Regions from separate parts of the Streptomyces sp. NPDC090077 genome, predicted to be linked through region 3. Evidence: riboswitches for the same ligand, from Rfam matches in the RefSeq annotation. Region 3 holds a riboswitch; each other region holds the start of a gene.
The links. Region 3 has a riboswitch for cobalamin ahead of ACIPW5_RS15450 (ribonucleoside-diphosphate reductase subunit alpha). Riboswitches for the same ligand answer to the same signal wherever they lie in the genome.
Positions count from the first base shown of each region.

Region 1: linked by a shared signal. The riboswitch ahead of cobN (cobaltochelatase subunit CobN) and the one ahead of ACIPW5_RS15450 (ribonucleoside-diphosphate reductase subunit alpha) in region 3 are both predicted to bind cobalamin.
Region 2: linked by a shared signal. The riboswitch ahead of ACIPW5_RS29300 (energy-coupling factor ABC transporter permease) and the one ahead of ACIPW5_RS15450 (ribonucleoside-diphosphate reductase subunit alpha) in region 3 are both predicted to bind cobalamin.

Region 1 is NZ_JBIVEG010000046.1:31,082-36,842, forward strand. It holds gene cobN (cobaltochelatase subunit CobN) at 44-3,664, opposite strand; cobalamin riboswitch at 3,697-3,854, opposite strand; gene ACIPW5_RS37730 (cobalamin biosynthesis protein CobG) at 4,436-5,710, shown strand; gene ACIPW5_RS37735 (precorrin-8X methylmutase) at 5,715-5,761, shown strand, end outside.
Region 2 is NZ_JBIVEG010000022.1:97,693-103,453, reverse strand. It holds gene ACIPW5_RS29315 (SsgA family sporulation/cell division regulator) at 41-451, shown strand; gene ACIPW5_RS29310 (hypothetical protein) at 535-1,047, shown strand; gene ACIPW5_RS29305 (flavodoxin family protein) at 1,081-1,800, opposite strand; cobalamin riboswitch at 1,920-2,117, shown strand; gene ACIPW5_RS29300 (energy-coupling factor ABC transporter permease) at 2,146-2,844, shown strand; gene ACIPW5_RS29295 (energy-coupling factor ABC transporter substrate-binding protein) at 2,844-3,191, shown strand; gene cbiQ (cobalt ECF transporter T component CbiQ) at 3,195-3,944, shown strand; gene ACIPW5_RS29285 (energy-coupling factor ABC transporter ATP-binding protein) at 3,935-4,762, shown strand; gene ACIPW5_RS29280 (PadR family transcriptional regulator) at 4,788-5,351, shown strand; gene ACIPW5_RS29275 (EF-hand domain-containing protein) at 5,392-5,604, opposite strand.
Region 3 is NZ_JBIVEG010000007.1:288,989-294,749, reverse strand. It holds gene ACIPW5_RS15465 (carbon starvation CstA family protein) at 1-2,224, shown strand, start outside; gene ACIPW5_RS15460 (YbdD/YjiX family protein) at 2,221-2,418, shown strand; gene ACIPW5_RS15455 (GNAT family N-acetyltransferase) at 2,640-3,134, shown strand; cobalamin riboswitch at 3,151-3,288, shown strand; gene ACIPW5_RS15450 (ribonucleoside-diphosphate reductase subunit alpha) at 3,432-5,761, shown strand, end outside.

The DNA of each region.
Region 1 (5,761 bases), on a different contig from region 3:
GGGTGCGGGGGCCGGGCCGTCCGGTGTGCCGGGGGAGGGCCGGTTACTCGGCCTCGCCCTCCAGGTTGCCCTCCGTGTCCAGGTAGACCTGGCGCAGGGATTCGAGGACCTGCGGGTCCGGCTTCTCCCACATGCCGCGGGACTCCGCCTCCAGGAGGCGTTCCGCGATGCCGTGGAGGGCCCAGGGGTTGGCCTCCTCCAGGAAGGCGCGGTTCGTCGGGTCGAGGACGTACGTCTCGGTGAGCTTGTCGTACATCCAGTCCGCGACGACTCCGGTGGTGGCGTCGTAGCCGAAGAGGTAGTCGACCGTCGCGGCGAGCTCGAAGGCGCCCTTGTAGCCGTGGCGGCGCATCGCCTCGATCCACTTGGGGTTGACCACGCGGGCGCGGAAGACGCGGGAGGTCTCCTCGACCAGGGTGCGGGTCTTGACCGTCTCCGGGCGGGTGGAGTCGCCGATGTACGCCTCGGGGGCGGTGCCGCGCAGGGCGCGGACGGTGGCCACCATGCCGCCGTGGTACTGGAAGTAGTCGTCGGAGTCGGCGATGTCGTGCTCGCGCGTGTCCGTGTTCTTCGCGGCGACGGTGATGCGCTTGTACGCCGTCTCCATCTCGGTGCGGGCCGGTCGGCCCTCCAGACCGCGGCCGTACGCGTAGCCGCCCCAGACCGTGTAGACCTCCGCGAGGTCGGCGTCCGTGCGCCAGTCGCGGGAGTCGATCAGCTGGAGGATGCCCGCGCCGTACGTGCCCGGGCGCGAGCCGAAGATGCGGGTGGTGGCCTTGCGCTCGTCGCCGTGCGCGGCCAGGTCCGCCTGGGCGTGGGCCCGGACGAAGTTCGACTCCGCCGGCTCGTCCAGGGAGGCCGCCAGCCGGACCGCGTCGTCCAGGAGGCCGATGACGTGCGGGAACGCGTCGCGGAAGAAGCCCGAGATGCGCAGGGTCACGTCGATGCGGGGTCGGCCGAGCTCGGACAGCGGGATCGCCTCGACGCCCGTGACGCGGCGCGAGGCCTCGTCCCAGACCGGGCGGACGCCCAGCAGGGCGAGGGCCTCCGCGACGTCGTCGCCGGCCGTGCGCATCGCGCTCGTGCCCCACAGGGACAGGCCCACGGAGGCCGGCCACTCGTCGTCGTGGTCGGCGCGGTAGCGGGCGAGGAGCGAGTCCGCGAGGGCCTGGCCCGTCTCCCAGGCCAGCCGGGAGGGCACGGCCTTCGGGTCGACCGAGTAGAAGTTGCGGCCCGTCGGGAGGACGTTGACCAGGCCGCGCAGCGGGGAGCCCGACGGGCCGGCCGGGACGAAGCCGCCGTCCAGGGCCCGGACCACGTGGGCGATCTCGTCCGTGGTGCCGGCCAGGCGCGGGACCACCTCGTGCGCCGCGAAGGACAGGATGTCGGAGACCGCCTGCGGGTGGCCCGCCGAGACCGCGGCGACCGCCGCCGGGTCCCACTCCGCGTCCTCCATCGCCTGGACCAGCGACCGGGCCGTCTCCTCGACGGTGTCCGCCGCCGTGCGCGTCGCCGCCGACTCGTCGAGGCCGAGGGCCTCGCGCAGGCCGGGCAGGGCGGAGGTGCCGCCCCAGATCTGGCGGGCGCGCAGGATGGACAGGACCAGGTTGACCCGGCCCTCACCGGTCGGGGCGCCGCCGAGGACGTGCAGGCCGTCGCGGATCTGGGCGTCCTTGACCTCGCACAGCCAGCCGTCGACGTGCAGCAGGAAGTCGTCGAAGCCGTCGTCGTCCGGGCGCTCTTCGAGACCCAGGTCGTGGTCCAGCTTCGCCGCCTGGATCAGCGTCCAGATCTGGGCGCGGATCGCCGGCAGCTTCGACGGGTCCATGGAGCTGATCTGGGCGTACTCGTCCAGGTGCTGCTCCAGGCGCGCGATGTCGCCGTACGACTCCGCGCGGGCCATCGGCGGCACCAGGTGGTCGACCAGGGTGGCGTGCACGCGCCGCTTGGCCTGCGTGCCCTCGCCCGGGTCGTTCACCAGGAAGGGGTAGACGAGGGGGAGGTCGCCGAGTGCGGCGTCGGGCGCGCAGGACGCGGAGAGGCCCGCGTTCTTGCCCGGCAGCCACTCCAGGTTGCCGTGCTTGCCGAGGTGGATCATCGCGTCGGCGCCGAAACCGCCGTCCTCGGCCGCCGCCTGGATCCAGCGGTACGCCGCCAGGTAGTGGTGCGAGGGCGGCAGATCCGGGTCGTGGTAGATCGCGATCGGGTTCTCGCCGAAGCCGCGCGGCGGCTGGATCAGGATGAGCAGGTTCCCGCGGCGCAGGGCCGCGAGGACGATGTCGCCCTCCGGGTTCGAGGAGCGGTCCACGAACATGTTGCCGGGGGCCTCGCCCCAGTGCTCCTCGACGCTCTCGCGCAGGTCGGCGGGCAGCTCGGCGAACCAGCGCCGGTAGTCGGCGGCCGGGATGCGGACCGGGTTGCGGGCCAGCTGCTCCTCGGTCAGCCAGTCCTGGTCGTGGCCGCCGGCCTCGATCAGGGCGCGGATCAGCTCGTCGCCGTCGCCGGAGACCAGACCGGGGATCTCCGTCACGGGGCCGAAGTCGTAGCCGTGCGCGATGAGCGTGCGCAGCAGCTCGACGGCGCTGGCCGGGGTGTCCAGGCCGACCGCGTTGCCGATGCGGGAGTGCTTGGTCGGGTACGCGGAGAGGACCAGGGCGATCTTCTTGTCGGCGCGCTCGATGTGCCGCAGCCGGGCGTGGCGCACCGCGATGCCGGCGACGCGGGCGGCGCGCTCGGTGTCGGCCACGTACGCGGGCAGGCCGTCCTCATCGATCTCCTTGAAGGAGAACGGGACGGTGATCAGGCGGCCGTCGAACTCGGGGACGGCGACCTGGGTGGCGGCGTCGAGCGGGGACAGGCCCTCGTCGTTCTCCTCCCAGGTGCCGCGCGAACCCGTCAGGCACAGGGCCTGGAGGATCGGCACGCCCAGCCCGGCCAGCGCGCCCGCGTCCCAGGACTCGTCGTCCCCGCCCGCGGAGGCGGTGGCGGGACGGGTGCCGCCGGCGGCGAGCACCGTGGTGACGATCGCGTCGGCGGTGGCCAGGGCCTCCAGCAGCTCCGGCTCGGGGGAGCGCAGGGAGGAGACGTAGAGGGGGAGCGGCTGCCCGCCCTTGGCCTCGACGGCGTTGCAGAGGGCATGCACGAAGGCGGTGTTGCCGCTCATCTGGTGCGCGCGGTAGTAGAGCACCGCGACCCGGGGGCCGGAGCCCTGCGCGGGGGTGCGCTCCAGGTGGCCCCAGGTGGGGGAGGCGGCGGCGGGCTCGAAGCCGTGGCCGGTGAGCAGGACGGTGTCCGAGAGGAAGCGGGCCAGCTGCTCCAGGTTGGCCGGGCCGCCGTGCGCGAGGTAGCGGTGCGCCTCGGCGGCGATGCCGATCGGGACCGTGGAGGCCTCCATCAGCTGCGCGTCGGGAGCCTGTTCGCCGGTCAGCACGACCACGGGGCGGGTCTGCCCGGCGGCGAGGAGCACGTCGAGGCCCTCCTGCCAGGCGCGGAGACCGCCGAGGAGGCGTACGACGACCAGTCCGACACCGTCGAGCAGGCCGGGCAGGTCGTCGAGGGGGAGGCGGGAGGGGTTCGCGAACCGGTACGGCACGGGGCCGCCGGCGACGTTCGCGGCGCGGGCGCTGAGCAGATCGGTGTCGGACGTCGACAGCAGCAGGATCATGCGGCGGCAGGCCTTCCTCGGGGTTTCCGCGCCCCGGGCAGTGAGGACGGCGGGAGTTCCTGACTCACCCGGCCGATCGCTCCGCGGGGTTCACAGTGGCGGGACCGCGCCGGAATCGCACCGGGCTTCCTCCCATGTCGCCGTCCTCGGCGATGACGGGCCGAGCGGCCCGTCGGAAGGTCATCTTAGGCGGCCTTTTCCCTGGCCGGGAGTGGGGGTGGGGTGCCTTGCCCGGGCCCGGGGGGTGGGCCGGGGGCGCCGGGGGCGGGTGGGGGCGGTGGGGTGCCGGTGCCGGTGCCGGTGCCGGCGGGTGCGGGTGCGGGGTGGGGGTCGCTGCGCGGGCTGCTCCCCGCCCCGCCCTTCGCCCGTTCCCCGGGGCTGCGCCCCGGACCCGCCTTGGGGCTGCGCCCCGGACCCGCCCCGCGGTTGTGCGCTGGGCCTGTGCCGGACCCGCCCCTGGGCTGCGCCGCCCCAGGCCTGAGCCGGGCCTGCGGCCCGGACACGCCTTGGGGCTGCGCCCCGGACGCGCCCCGCGGTTGTGCGCTGGGCCCGCCCCGGGGTTTGCCCCGGGCCTGCCCCGGGCCCGCCCCGGGTTGTGTCCCAGCCTGAGCCGGGCCTGAGCCGGGCCTGCGGCCCGGGCCCGGCTTGGGGCTGTGCCCCTCGGTGCTGTGGCCTGGAGTCGGGGGCCGGTGTTGGGGCTGGGGGTGTGGTGGGGTGGAGGTGCTGGTCGGGGTGGCGACGGACACAGGTCGGGGGTGGGGAATCGTGGGTATGCTCGCGGCCATGCCGCCCCAGCCACCTTCCGCCGCATCGCGGGACGAACCCGTCATACGCGACCGCGGCGACGCCTGCCCCGGCGCGCTGCGGCTGCACGCCGCCGATGACGGGTACCTGGCGCGCGTCCGGATCCCCGGCGGGCTGCTCACCGCTGCGCAGGCCGCCGTGCTCGGCGACGCCGCGGACCGGTTCGGGGACGGGCACCTGGAACTCACCTCGCGCGGCAACGTCCAGCTGCGCGGTCTCGCCGACGGCTGCGGCGCCGGGCTCGCGGAGCTGCTCGACGGTGCCGGGCTGCTGCCCGCGCCCGGCCACGAGCGGGTCCGCAACATCGTGGCCACCCCGCTGGGCGGGCCCCGCCTCGCGGACCGGGTCCGGGAGCTGGACCGGCTGCTCTGCGCGAGCACCCGGGCGACGGGCCTGTCCGGGCGGTTCCTCTTCGCCCTCGACGACGGCCGCGGGGACGTCGCCGCCCTCGACCCCGACGTGACCGTGTTCGGCGACGGCGACGGCCACCGGGCCGTGGTGCGGCTCGGAGCCGCCGTCGATGCCGTCGAGGTGGCCGCCGGCGACGCGGCCCGGGCGGCGCTGCTGGCCGCCGAGTACTTCCTCGACGCCGCCGACGCCGCCGGGACCCGGCCCTGGCGGGTCGCCGAGCTGCCCGCCGGACAGGCCCTGGACGGCGGGGAGTTCGCCCGCCGGCTGGCCGCCGCCGGCATCGGCGCCGTCCGCCTGCCCGAGGCGGCGCGGCCGTACGCGCCGCCGCCCCGGCCCGGGGTGCACGGCGACGCCCTGTGCGTCCTGCCCCCGCTCGGCCGTCCGGACTCCGCCCAGTGGCGGCTGCTGGCCGAGGTCGCCGACACCGCCGGCGGCGAGCTGCGCGTCACCCCGTGGCGCAGCGTCGTCCTGCCCGGCCCCGACCCCGGCGACGGGCGCGCCCTGCTCGCCGCGGCGGGCCTGGTGACCGGGCCCGACAGCCCCTGGCTGTCCGTCACCGCCTGTACGGGAAGGCCCGGTTGCGCCAAGTCCCTCGCGGACGTGCGCGCCGACGCGCGTGCCGTCGTACGGGAAGGGCGGACGGACGCCGCCGCGCTGCCCGTGCACTGGTCCGGCTGCGCCCGCCGCTGCGGACACCCGCGCGGCACCGCCTGGGCGGACCTGGTCGCCACCCCCGACGGGTACGAACTCGACGGCCGGCCCACGCCGTTCGCAGACCTGGCGGCCGCCCTCACGGCCGCACGCACCACCACAACACCCGCATCGCAGTGAAGAAATGAGCGAGTACACCGTGTTCGAGTACGAGAAGGACGGCGCCGCGAT
Region 2 (5,761 bases), on a different contig from region 3:
GCTGCGGGAAGACCCTGCGCGCGACGAGAGGCAGCCGCCGATGGCCACCATCACCGAACAGAGACTCCTGCCGCTCCGGCTGGAAGCCGCCCCCCTGTCCGTCCCCCTCACCGGCCGGTTCGTCTACCGCACGGACCGCCCGTACGAGGTGGCCGTCGACTTCCGCGGCGCCGGGACGCACCTGGCCCGCTGGGTCTTCTCCCGGGAGCTGCTGCTCGACGGGCAGAGCAGCGCCACCGGCGAGGGCGACATCCAGGTGTGGCCGCGCTGGAGCGGCTCGGAGCCGCGCGTCCTGCTCGGCTTCAGCAACGGCGAGCAGAGCTGCGTGGTCTCCGCCCGCGCCAAGGACGTGCGCGAGCTGTGCCGGCGGATGACGGAGCTGGTGCCGGTCGGGCAGGAGCGGCGCCACTACGACCTGGACGCACAGCTGAGCGCGCTGCTGGCTTTCTGAGGCGGCGCGCGCAACCGTACGCCCCCCGGCGGTGTCCTATGAGATGACAGGCAGTCCCCGTCTCACGGAACCGGGGAGACATCATGCGTCACCCGCACCGCCGCCGGCTCGTGGCCATCGCCACGGGTGCCCTGCTCACCGCCGGGCTCGCGCTCTCCGCGTCACCGGCTTCCGCCGCCACCACGACCACCCGCACCCAGACGCCCCTCGTCGTCAACGCCCGCTGGGGCGGGCACTGCACGTACGACCGGCTCGTGATCGACCTCCAGGGCTACGTGCCCCCGGTCACCGTCACGCCCGTGTCCGAGCTCGTCTACGACGGATCGGGCCAGCCGGTACCGCTGGCCGGGAAGTACTTCCTGGAGATCCGCCTGCACCCGGCCGCCGGTCACAACGACGCCGGGCAGAACGTCTACCAGGGCCCCAGGCTCCAGAAGATCTACCTCAGCAAGCTCAAGGGCATGGCCATGACCGGCGACTACGAGGGGTACGTGACCTTCGGCGCCGCCTTCGACACCAAGCCGACCTGGAAGACCTCCGTCCTGCACGCGCCCGAGCGGCTCGTGCTGGACTTCCCGCACCCCAACACCTGCTGACCCGCGTACCGCCCGGAGCCCGCCGGCCCGCTGCTAGCGGTGTTCCGGGTTGGGGAAGTCGAAGCGGCAGCCGGCGTCCCACAGGGAGCGCTGGTTGCCGTGGGCCGGCATGCCGCCGGAGCGCTTGAGGAGCGCTGCCAGGTGCATCAGGTTCCAGGACATGAAGGTGGTGTTCCGGTTGGTGAAGTCGTTCTCCGGACCGCCCGAGCCCGGGTCCAGGTAGGAGGGGCCGGGGCCGGCCTCCCCGATCCAGCCGGCGTCGGCCTGGGGCGGGATGGCGTAGCCGAGGTGCTGGAGGCTGTAGAGGACGTTCATGGCGCAGTGCTTGACGCCGTCCTCGTTCCCCGTGATCAGTGCTCCGCCGACGCGCCCGTAGTAGGCGTACTGGCCGTGCTCGTTCAGCAGCGACGAGCAGGCGTAGAGCCGCTCGATGACCTGCTTCATGACGGAGCTGTTGTCGCCGAGCCAGATCGGGCCGCACAGCACCAGGATGTCGGCGTCCATGATCCGGCTGTACAGGACCGGCCACTGGTCGCTGTCCCAGCCGTGTTCGGTCATGTCCGGCCAGACGCCGGTGGCGATGTCGTGGTCGACGGCACGGATCAGCGAGGTGCGGGCGCCGGCCGACTCCATCACGGCCCGGCTCCGCGCGATCAGGCCCTCGGTGTTGCTGGTCTCGGGGGAGCGTTTGAGGGTGCAGTTCACGTAGACGGCGGAGAGGTCCTCGTAGCGGGGGCTGTCGTCGTCGGCCATGTCCTCCACCGTGCCGGGCGCCCGGCGGACCGGCCAGCGGGCGGGGCCCGTCCGGGTGCGCGGCGGGGCGGCGGCCGGGTGGCCGGATCGGTCCGGGTTGTGACGGTCCGTACGGACGACTAGGGTCGTCTGGCCTTGGTGTTCGGGAAACCGGTGGGAAACCGGTGCGGCCCTCGCCACTGTGATCGGGAAGTCCGGCTCCACTCCCTCGCGGGAAGCCACTGGGCCCGCGTGGGAGACCGCACGGGCCCGGGAAGGCGGAGCCAGGGCATCAGTACCCGTGAGCCAGGAGACCGGCCGGGGCGCGTCGTCCATCCACGAGGTGCTGGAGAGGTCTCCCGAACCATGCATATAGCCGAGGGGTTCCTGCCCCCTTTGCACGCGGTCGCCTGGGGCGCCGCGTCCGCCCCCTTCGTCGTCCACGGGGTCCGCGCGCTGACCCGCGAGGTGAAGTCGAACCCGGAGAGCACCCTGCTGCTCGGAGCGTCCGGTGCGTTCACTTTCGTCCTGTCCGCCCTGAAGATCCCTTCCGTGACGGGCAGTTGCTCCCACCCGACGGGGACGGGGCTCGGGGCCATCCTCTTCCGGCCGCCGATCATGGCGGTGCTCGGCACGATCACCCTGCTGTTCCAGGCCCTGCTGCTGGCCCACGGCGGGCTCACCACGCTCGGCGCCAACGTCTTCTCGATGGCCATCGCCGGCCCCTGGGCGGGCTACGGGGTCTACCGGCTGCTGCGCAAGTCCGGCGCGCCCCTGATGGTGACCGTCTTCTTCGGCGCGTTCTTCGCCGACCTGGTCACCTACTGCGTCACCTCGGTCCAGCTGGCGCTGGCCTTCCCCGACCCGGCGAGCGGCTTCCTGGGCTCCCTGGAGAAGTTCGCGGGCATCTTCGCCCTCACCCAGATCCCGCTCGCGATCAGCGAGGGCCTGCTGACGGTGCTCGTGATGCGGCTGCTGATGCAGTCCAGCAAGTCGGACCTGGTCCGGCTCGGGGTCGCGAAGCTGACCGGCGGCAAGGGCGCGAAGCAGGAGGCGGCGGTCTGATGACCAGGAACGCGAAGATCAACACCCTGCTGCTGCTCGTGGTGGCGGCACTGGCCGTGCTCCCCCTCGCGCTGGGGCTCGGCGACGGCAAGGAGGAGCCGTTCGCCGGCGCCGACGCGCAGGCGGAGAGCGCCATCACCGAGCTGAAGCCGGACTACGAGCCCTGGTTCTCCCCGCTGTACGAACCCCCCTCGGGCGAGGTCGAGTCCGCACTGTTCGCCCTCCAGGCGGCGCTCGGGGCGGGCGTGCTCGCCTACTACTTCGGCGTCCGCAAGGGCCGCCGCCAGGGCGCGGCGCAGGCCCTCGCACAGTCCGGGGCCGGGGCCGAGCAGACCCCGGAGCCGTAGGCGGTGCTGCCGATCGACGTGGCGGCCCACTCCAGCCGCTGGCGGGGGCGCCACCCGCTGGAGAAGGCCCTGCTGGGCCTCGGGCTCACCGTCACCGCGGTGTGCCTGCCGCCCTGGCCCGGCGGGCCGCTGGTGGCGGCCGCGACCCTGGCCGTGCTGCTCGGCCCGGCCGGGGTGGCCCCGCGGCAGCTGTGGCGGGCCTTCCGGATCCCGCTGGGCTTCTGCGTGACCGGGGCGCTGCCGCTGCTGGTGTCGGTGGGCGGCCCGGACGGCTTCCTCGCCCCGGCCCCGGACGGGCCCCGGCACGCGGCCGAACTGCTGCTGCGCACCTCGGCGGCCTCGCTCGGAGTGCTGCTGTTCGCCTTCACCACCCCGGTCTCCGACGTGCTGCCCCGGCTGGTGCGGGCCGGGGTGCCGGCCCCCGTCGTGGACGTGGCCCTGGTGATGTACCGGATCGGCTTCCTGCTGCTGGACTCGGTGGCGCAGGTCCGGCGCGCCCAGGCGGCCCGGCTCGGGCAGACCGGCCGGGCGGCGGTGTGGCGCTCGCTGGCCGGGCTCGCCGCGACCTCGTTCGTCCGGGCCTTCGACCGCGCGGCCCGGCTCCAGGAGGGGCTGGCGGGGCGCGGTTACGACGGCGCGCTGCGGGTGCTCGTGCCCGAGGCGACGCTGTCCCGGCGGTTCCTCGCGGGGTCCGCCGCCCTGCTGGCCGCCCTGGTCGCGGGGACACTCGTACTGAAGGAGCTGTGGCTGTGACCCCGTTGGTGGAGCTGGTCGGCGCGGGGTACGCGTACGAGGACGGCCCGGCCGTGCTGTCCGGGGTGGACTTCGGCATCGCCGAGGGCCGCGCGCTGGTGCTGCTGGGCCGCAACGGCAGCGGCAAGACCACCCTGATGCGGTTGCTGAGCGGTGGCCTGCGGCCCGGTTCGGGCTCGCTGCGGCTGGGCGGCGCGGAGGTGGCGTACGACCGCAAGGGGCTGGTCCGGCTGCGCACCTCGGTGCAGCTGGTGGTGCAGGACCCGGACGACCAGCTGTTCGCGGCCTCCGTGGAGCAGGACGTTTCCTTCGGCCCGATGAACCTGGGGCTGCCGGCGGCGGAGGTCCGCGAGCGGGTGGACGCCGCGCTGGCCGCGCTGGACATCACGGCGCTGCGGGACCGCCCGACGCACCTGCTGTCGTACGGGCAGCGCAAGCGCGCGGCGATCGCGGGCGCGGTGGCGATGGCCCCCCGGGTGCTGATCCTGGACGAGCCCACGGCCGGGCTCGACCCGGACGGGCAGGAACGCCTCCTGGACGTCCTCGCGGGACTGCGCGCGGCCGGCACCACGGTGGTCATGGCCACCCACGACGTGGACCTCGCGGTGCGCTGGGCCGACGACGCGGCCGTGCTGACCCCGTCGGGGATCCGCACGGGCCCCGCCGGGGAGCTGCTGGCGGATCCGGAGCTGCTCGCGTCGGCGGGGCTGCGGTCGGCCTGGGCGCCGGTGGTGGGCGCGTTCCTGCGGGCCCGGGGGGTGCTGGCGGACGGGGCGCCGGGGCCGCGTACGCCCGAGGAGCTCGCGGCGCTGGGCTGAAATCGCCCGCACCTAGGATGGCGGCATGTCGCTGCCGCACGCCATCCTCACCGCCCTGCTGGAGAAGCCCTCGTCGGGGCTGGAGCTGACCCGGCGGTTCGACAGGTCGATCGGCTACTTCTGGTCCTCGACGCACCAGCAGATCTACCGGGAGCTGGGGCGGCTGGAGGAGGCGGGGCTGATCCGGGCGCTGCCCAGCGAGGTGCCCGTGCGCGGGCAGAAGAAGGAGTACGAGGTGCTGCCCGGCGGCCGCGCGGAACTGGCGCGGTGGGTGGACGAGAGCCAGGACCCGAAGCCGGTGCGGGACGCCCTGCTGCTGCGGATCCGGGCGGCGGCGGTGGTCGGGCCGCAGCGGCTGGGGCCGGAGCTGCGGCGCCATCTGGAGCTGCACCGGGCGCAGTTGGCCACGTACGAGGCCATCGAGGCGAAGGACTTCCCGCCGGGCCGGGACGCGGCCGCCGACCGGCTGCGCCGGCTCGTGCTGCACGGCGGCATCGCCCTGGAGGGGTTCTGGCTGAGCTGGCTGGAGGAGGCCCTGGCCGAGGTGGAGGCCCTGGCCGCGGCGGAGCCGCCGGAGGGCGGGGCCTGACGCGCCCCCGCCCCGGCGGGCGGGGCGGGGGCGGACGTGCTTACTTGTTCAGGGAGGCCCAGAACTCGTCGAAGCTCATCAGCTTGTCGCCGTCGCTGTCCTTGGCGGCGATCACGGAGTCCGCGACCGCGGCGGTGACGTAGTGGTCACCCATCGCCTTCATGGCCGCGCTGTACTCGTCGGCCGTGACGAAGCCGTCACCGTTCACGTCGAACTGGTCGAACGTCGCCCGTGCGCTCTCGATGTCAGCCACTGGGTCCACCCCTTCTCGGTGCTTGTTGACCGGCTCAGGGTAGCGGCCCCGGGCCCGGGGGGCTTCCGCGGGTCCCGTTCGGGCGGCAGATAGATATTCAATTACCCGCCCGTAAGCCGCGGGAACAGCACGCCCGACAGGCGGAATCAAGAATTCC
Region 3 (5,761 bases):
AACAGGTACGGACGGGGCTCCGACCACGGGGGGAACGGCGGGCCCCGGCTCGCCCCCTCCGCCGGGACGGACCTCCCCGCAGTCGATCGCCGTCTGGGTGGGCGTGGCGCTCGTCGGAGCCCTCGGCTGGGGCGTGCTCGCCCTGTCCCGGGGTGAGGAGATCTCGGCCGCCTGGCTGCTCGCGGCCGCCCTGGGCTCGTACGCCATCGGCTACCGCTTCTACTCCCGGTTCATCGCCACCCGCGTCCTGCGACTCGACAAGACTCGGGCCACCCCCGCCGAACGCCTCGACAACGGTGTCGACTTCCACCCCACCGACCGGCGCGTGCTCTTCGGCCACCACTTCGCCGCCGTCGCCGGCGCCGGCCCCCTGGTCGGCCCGGTGCTGGCCGCGCAGATGGGCTACCTGCCGGGCACCATCTGGATCGTCGCGGGCGTCATCTTCGCCGGCGCCGTCCAGGACATGGTGACCCTGTTCTTCTCCACCCGGCGCGACGGCCGCTCGCTCGGCCAGATGGCCCGGGACGAGATCGGCCCCGTCGGCGGCGCCGCCGCCCTCGTCGCCGTGTTCGTCATCATGGTCATCCTGCTGGCGGTGCTCGCGCTGGTCATCGTCAACGCGCTGGCGCACTCCCCCTGGGGCGTCTTCTCCATCGGCATGACCATCCCGATCGCCCTCTTCATGGGCGTCTACCTGCGCGTGCTGCGGCCGGGCCGGGTCACCGAGGTCTCCGTCATAGGCGTCGCGCTGCTGCTGCTCGCCATCGTCGCCGGCGGCTGGGTCGCCGACTCCTCCTGGGCGAGCACGTTCACCCTGGAGAAGGAGACGCTGGTCATCTGGATGGTGGTCTACGGCTTCATCGCCTCGGTGCTGCCGGTGTGGCTGCTGCTCGCTCCCCGCGACTACCTGTCCACCTTCATGAAGGTCGGCACCATCGCCCTGATGGCGGTCGGCGTCGTCCTCGCGATGCCGACGCTGAAGATGCCCTCGGTCACCGACTTCGCCGCGGGCGGCGACGGCCCCGTCTTCGCCGGGTCGATGTTCCCGTTCGTCTTCATCACCATCGCCTGCGGCGCCCTGTCCGGCTTCCACTCGCTGGTCGCCTCGGGCACCACCCCGAAGATGATCCAGAAGGAGACCCAGGTCCGGGTCATCGGCTACGGCGCCATGCTCACCGAGTCCTTCGTCGCCGTCATGGCGGTGATAGCGGCGAGCATCATCGAGCCCGGCCTCTTCTTCGCGGTGAACTCCCCCGGCGGCGTCATCGGCGCCACCGTCCAGACCGCCTCGAAGGCGGTCACCGACTTCGGCTTCGCGATCAGCCCGGAGGCCCTCGCGCAGGCCGCGAAGGACGTCGAGGAGGCCAGCCTGCTGTCCCGCACGGGTGGCGCGCCGACCTTCGCACTCGGGATGTCGGAGATCTTCTCGTCGGTCATCGGCGGCGCCGGGATGAAGGCCTTCTGGTACCACTTCGCCATCATGTTCGAGGCCCTGTTCATCCTGACCACCGTCGACGCCGGCACCCGCGTCGGCCGGTTCATGCTCCAGGACACGCTCGGCAACGTGCACAAGTCCTTCAAGGACGTCAGCTGGAAGCCGGGCGTGTGGCTCGCGAGCGCCGTGGTCGTCGGCGGCTGGGGCTACTTCCTGTGGGTCGGCGTCAAGGACCCGCTGGGCGGCATCAACCAGCTCTTCCCGCTGTTCGGCATCGCGAACCAGCTGCTCGCGGCCGTCGCCCTGGCCGTCTGCACCACGCTGCTCGTCAAGTCCGGGCGGCTCAAGTGGGCCTGGGTCACGGGCGTCCCGCTGGCCTGGGACGTGGCCGTCACCCTCACCGCGAGCTACCAGAAGATCTTCTCGGACGACGTGAAGGTCGGCTTCTTCGCGCAGCGCGAGAAGTACCAGACCGGCATCGACGCCGGGAAGGTGCTGCCGCCCGCCAAGAACATGGACGACATGCACACCGTGGTCACCAACGCCACGGTCGACGGGGTGCTGTCGGCGCTGTTCGCGGTGCTGATCGTCATCGTGCTGGTGGACGCGGCCCGGGTCTGCCTCAAGGCCGTCCGCAACCCGGAGTCGGTCAGCCTCTCCGAGGTGCCGTGGACCGAGTCGAAGATCATCGCCCCGGCCGGGCTGATCGCCACCGCCGAGGAGAAGGCCGAGCTCGCGGCCGCCGGCCTCGACGGGGACGGCGGCAAGGCCAAGGAACCGGTCGCGTGAGCGGGGTGCGCGGGGCGCTGGCGAAGGCCCGGTTCTACGTCCGGGAGTTCTCCGGCGAGGCCGCGTACGACCGCTACGTCGCGCACGCCCGCGCCCACGACCCGGACGCCGAGGTCCTGACCCGGCGCGCCTTCGAGCGGGCCCGCACGGACGCCCGCGAGGCGGACCCCCGCGAGGGCTTCCGCTGCTGCTGAGGCCGTCCTACGCGGACGAAGGGCCCCGCCGTCACAGATCGAGACGGCGGGGCCCTTCGGCTTGGCCGGGGGCGCCCGTGCGGGCGATCTCCTCGAAGTCCTCGGTCGGCACGTGGGAACGGTGGCCGGTCATCACGGTCACGCCTCGCTCGCCTTCCAACGACGGTTGCTGATCCGACGACAGCGCCGACCACCGACACCCGTCCGGCACACTCGGCGGCATGGACATCGAGATCAGAACGGCGAGGGAAGACGAGTACGGGCGGCTCGGGGAAATCACCGGGACGGCCTACAGCGGGGACGGGCTGCTGGACCTGAACGAGGACGACGCCTACCTGAACGTCCTGCGCGACGTCGCCGGGCGGGCCGGGGACGGGGAGGTGCTCGTCGCCGTGGAGGACGGCCGGGTGCTCGGCGGAGTGACGTTCGCCGCACCCGGGAGCCGGCTCGCGGACGTGGCCGGGCCGCAGGAGGCCGAGTTCCGGATGCTGGCGGTCGCCTCCGAGGCGCGCGGCAAGGGCGTCGGCGAGGCCCTCGTACGGGCCTGTGCCGAACGGGCCCGGGCCCTGGGGGTCGGGGCCCTCGTGCTGTCCACCCAGCCGGCCATGCTGGGCGCCCAGCGGATCTACGCGCGTCTGGGCTTCGTACGCACTCCGGAGCGCGACTGGTCGCCCATCCCGGCCCTGAAACTGCTCACCTACCGCCTGGAGCTGTAGCCACGCCGACACAACATGTGGTGGGTCGCGCGCGGGCGGCCCCCCACATGTATGCTCATCCTCGCTGTCGCCGCAGGGGAATCCGGTGCGAATCCGGAACTGTCCCGCAACGGTATGAAAAGTCCGAGGACCTGCCGACAGTGCGCCCGGGTCGACCGAACCGGGTGCCGACCACGTCCGGGCCTCGCGGTTGGGCCGGTGGACGCCATGCGGTGTGTCGCGATCCGTCGCGCCCGCGTGCGCCTCCCCGCGCCCCGACCCGCCGACGACCGGGCCGAGCGAGGGAGAGCTCCCGCCGTGACCATCGCGCCTTCTGCACCGCGCGCCGAGTCCGTTTCTGGCGACACCACCGAAGGCCCGGGGGCCGCGCTGCTGCGTACTCTCACCGAGCTGACCGCCGACCTCCCCGACACCGACCCCGGCCGGATCGCCGCCGCCGCCCTGCGCGGCCGCAGCGCCTCCGCCGACGAGGCCGAGCTGCGCGGGCTGGCCACCGAGGCCGCGGCGGGCCTGATCTCCGAGGACCCCGCCTACTCCCGGCTCGCCGCCCGCCTGCTGACGCTGGCCGTGGCCGACGAGGCCGCCGGCCAGGGCTCGACCTCCTTCGCCGAGTCCGTCGCCGTCGGCCACCGCGAGGGCCTGATCGCCGACCGCACCGCCGAGTTCGTCGCCGCCCACGCCGCCCGCCTGAACGCCCTGGTCGAGCACACGCTCGCCGAGGGCGCGGACGACCGCTTCGGCTTCTTCGGCCTGCGCACCCTGCACAGCCGCTACCTGCTGCGCCACCCCATCACCCGCCAGGTGATCGAGACCCCGCAGTACTTCATGCTGCGCGTGGCCTGCGGCCTCGCCGAGGACGAGAGCGTCCAGGCCGTCGAGGAAGTCGCCTCGCTGTACCGCCTGATGAGCCGGCTCGACTACCTGCCGTCCTCCCCCACGCTCTTCAACTCCGGCACCCGCCACCCGCAGATGTCCTCCTGCTACCTGCTGGACTCCCCGCTGGACGAGCTGGACTCGATCTACGACCGCTACCACCAGGTCGCGCGCCTGTCCAAGCACGCCGGCGGCATCGGCCTCTCGTACTCCCGCATCCGCGCCCGCGGTTCGCTGATCCGCGGCACCAACGGCCACTCCAACGGCATCGTGCCGTTCCTGAAGACCCTCGACGCCTCCGTCGCCGCCGTGAACCAGGGCGGCCGCCGCAAGGGCGCCGCCGCCGTCTACCTGGAGACCTGGCACGCGGACATCGAGGAGTTCCTGGAGCTCCGCGACAACACCGGCGAGGACCAGCGCCGTACGCACAACCTCAACCTCGCCCACTGGATCCCGGACGAGTTCATGCGCCGCGTGAACGCCGACGCCGACTGGTCGCTGTTCTCCCCGGCCGACGTCCCCGAGCTGGTGGACCTGTACGGCGACGAGTTCGACGCCGCCTACACCAAGGCCGAGGCGGCGGGCCTGGCCAAGAAGACCATGCCGGCCCGGGACCTCTACGGCCGCATGATGCGCACCCTCGCGCAGACCGGCCAGGGCTGGATGACCTTCAAGGACGCCTCCAACCGGACCGCGAACCAGACCGCGCTGCCCGGCACCGTCGTCCACTCCTCCAACCTCTGCACCGAGATCATCGAGGTCACCAACGACGGCGAGACGGCCGTCTGCAACCTCGGCTCGGTCAACCTCGGCGCGTTCGTCGCCGACGGCGACATGGACTGGGCGCGCCTGGACGAGACCGTCCGCACGGCCGTGACCTTCCTCGACCGCGTCGTGGACATCAACTTCTACCCGACCGAGCAGGCCGGCCGCTCCAACGCCAAGTGGCGTCCGGTGGGCCTGGGCGCGATGGGCCTCCAGGACGTCTTCTTCAAGCTGCGCCTGCCCTTCGACTCGGCCGAGGCGAAGGCCCTGTCCACGAAGATCTCCGAGCGGATCATGCTGGCCGCGTACGAGGCCTCCTGCGACCTCGCCGAGCGCTCCGGCCCGCTCCCGGCCTGGGCCGAGACCCGCACCGCCCAGGGCGTCCTGCACCCGGACCACTACGAGACCGAGCGCCACTGGCCCGAGCGCTGGGAGGCCCTGCGCGCCCGCGTCGCGCAGACCGGCATGCGCAACTCGCTGCTCCTCGCCATCGCCCCGACGGCGACGATCGCCTCGATCGCGGGCGTGTACGAGTGCATCGAGCCGCAGGTCTCGAACCTCTTCAAGCGCGAGACCCTCAGCGGCGAGTTCCTCCAGGTCAACGGCTACCTGGTGGAGGACCTCAAGCAGCTCGGCGTGTGGGACGCGCAGACCCGCGAGGCGCTGCGCGACTCCTCCGGCTCCGTCCAGGGCTTCGGCTGGATCCCGGCCGAGATCCGCGAGCTGTACCGCACGGCGTGGGAGATCCCGCAGCGCGGCCTGATCGACATGGCGGCGGCGCGCACGCCGTACCTGGACCAGAGCCAGTCGCTGAACCTGTTCCTGGAGACGCCCACCATCGGCAAGCTCAGCTCGATGTACGCGTACGCCTGGAAGCAGGGTCTGAAGACCACGTACTACCTGCGCTCCCGCCCGGCGACGAAGATCGCCCGTGCCGCCTCCGGCGCGGCCGCCGTCCCGGCCGCCGCCGCCCCGGCCCAGCTGCCCCA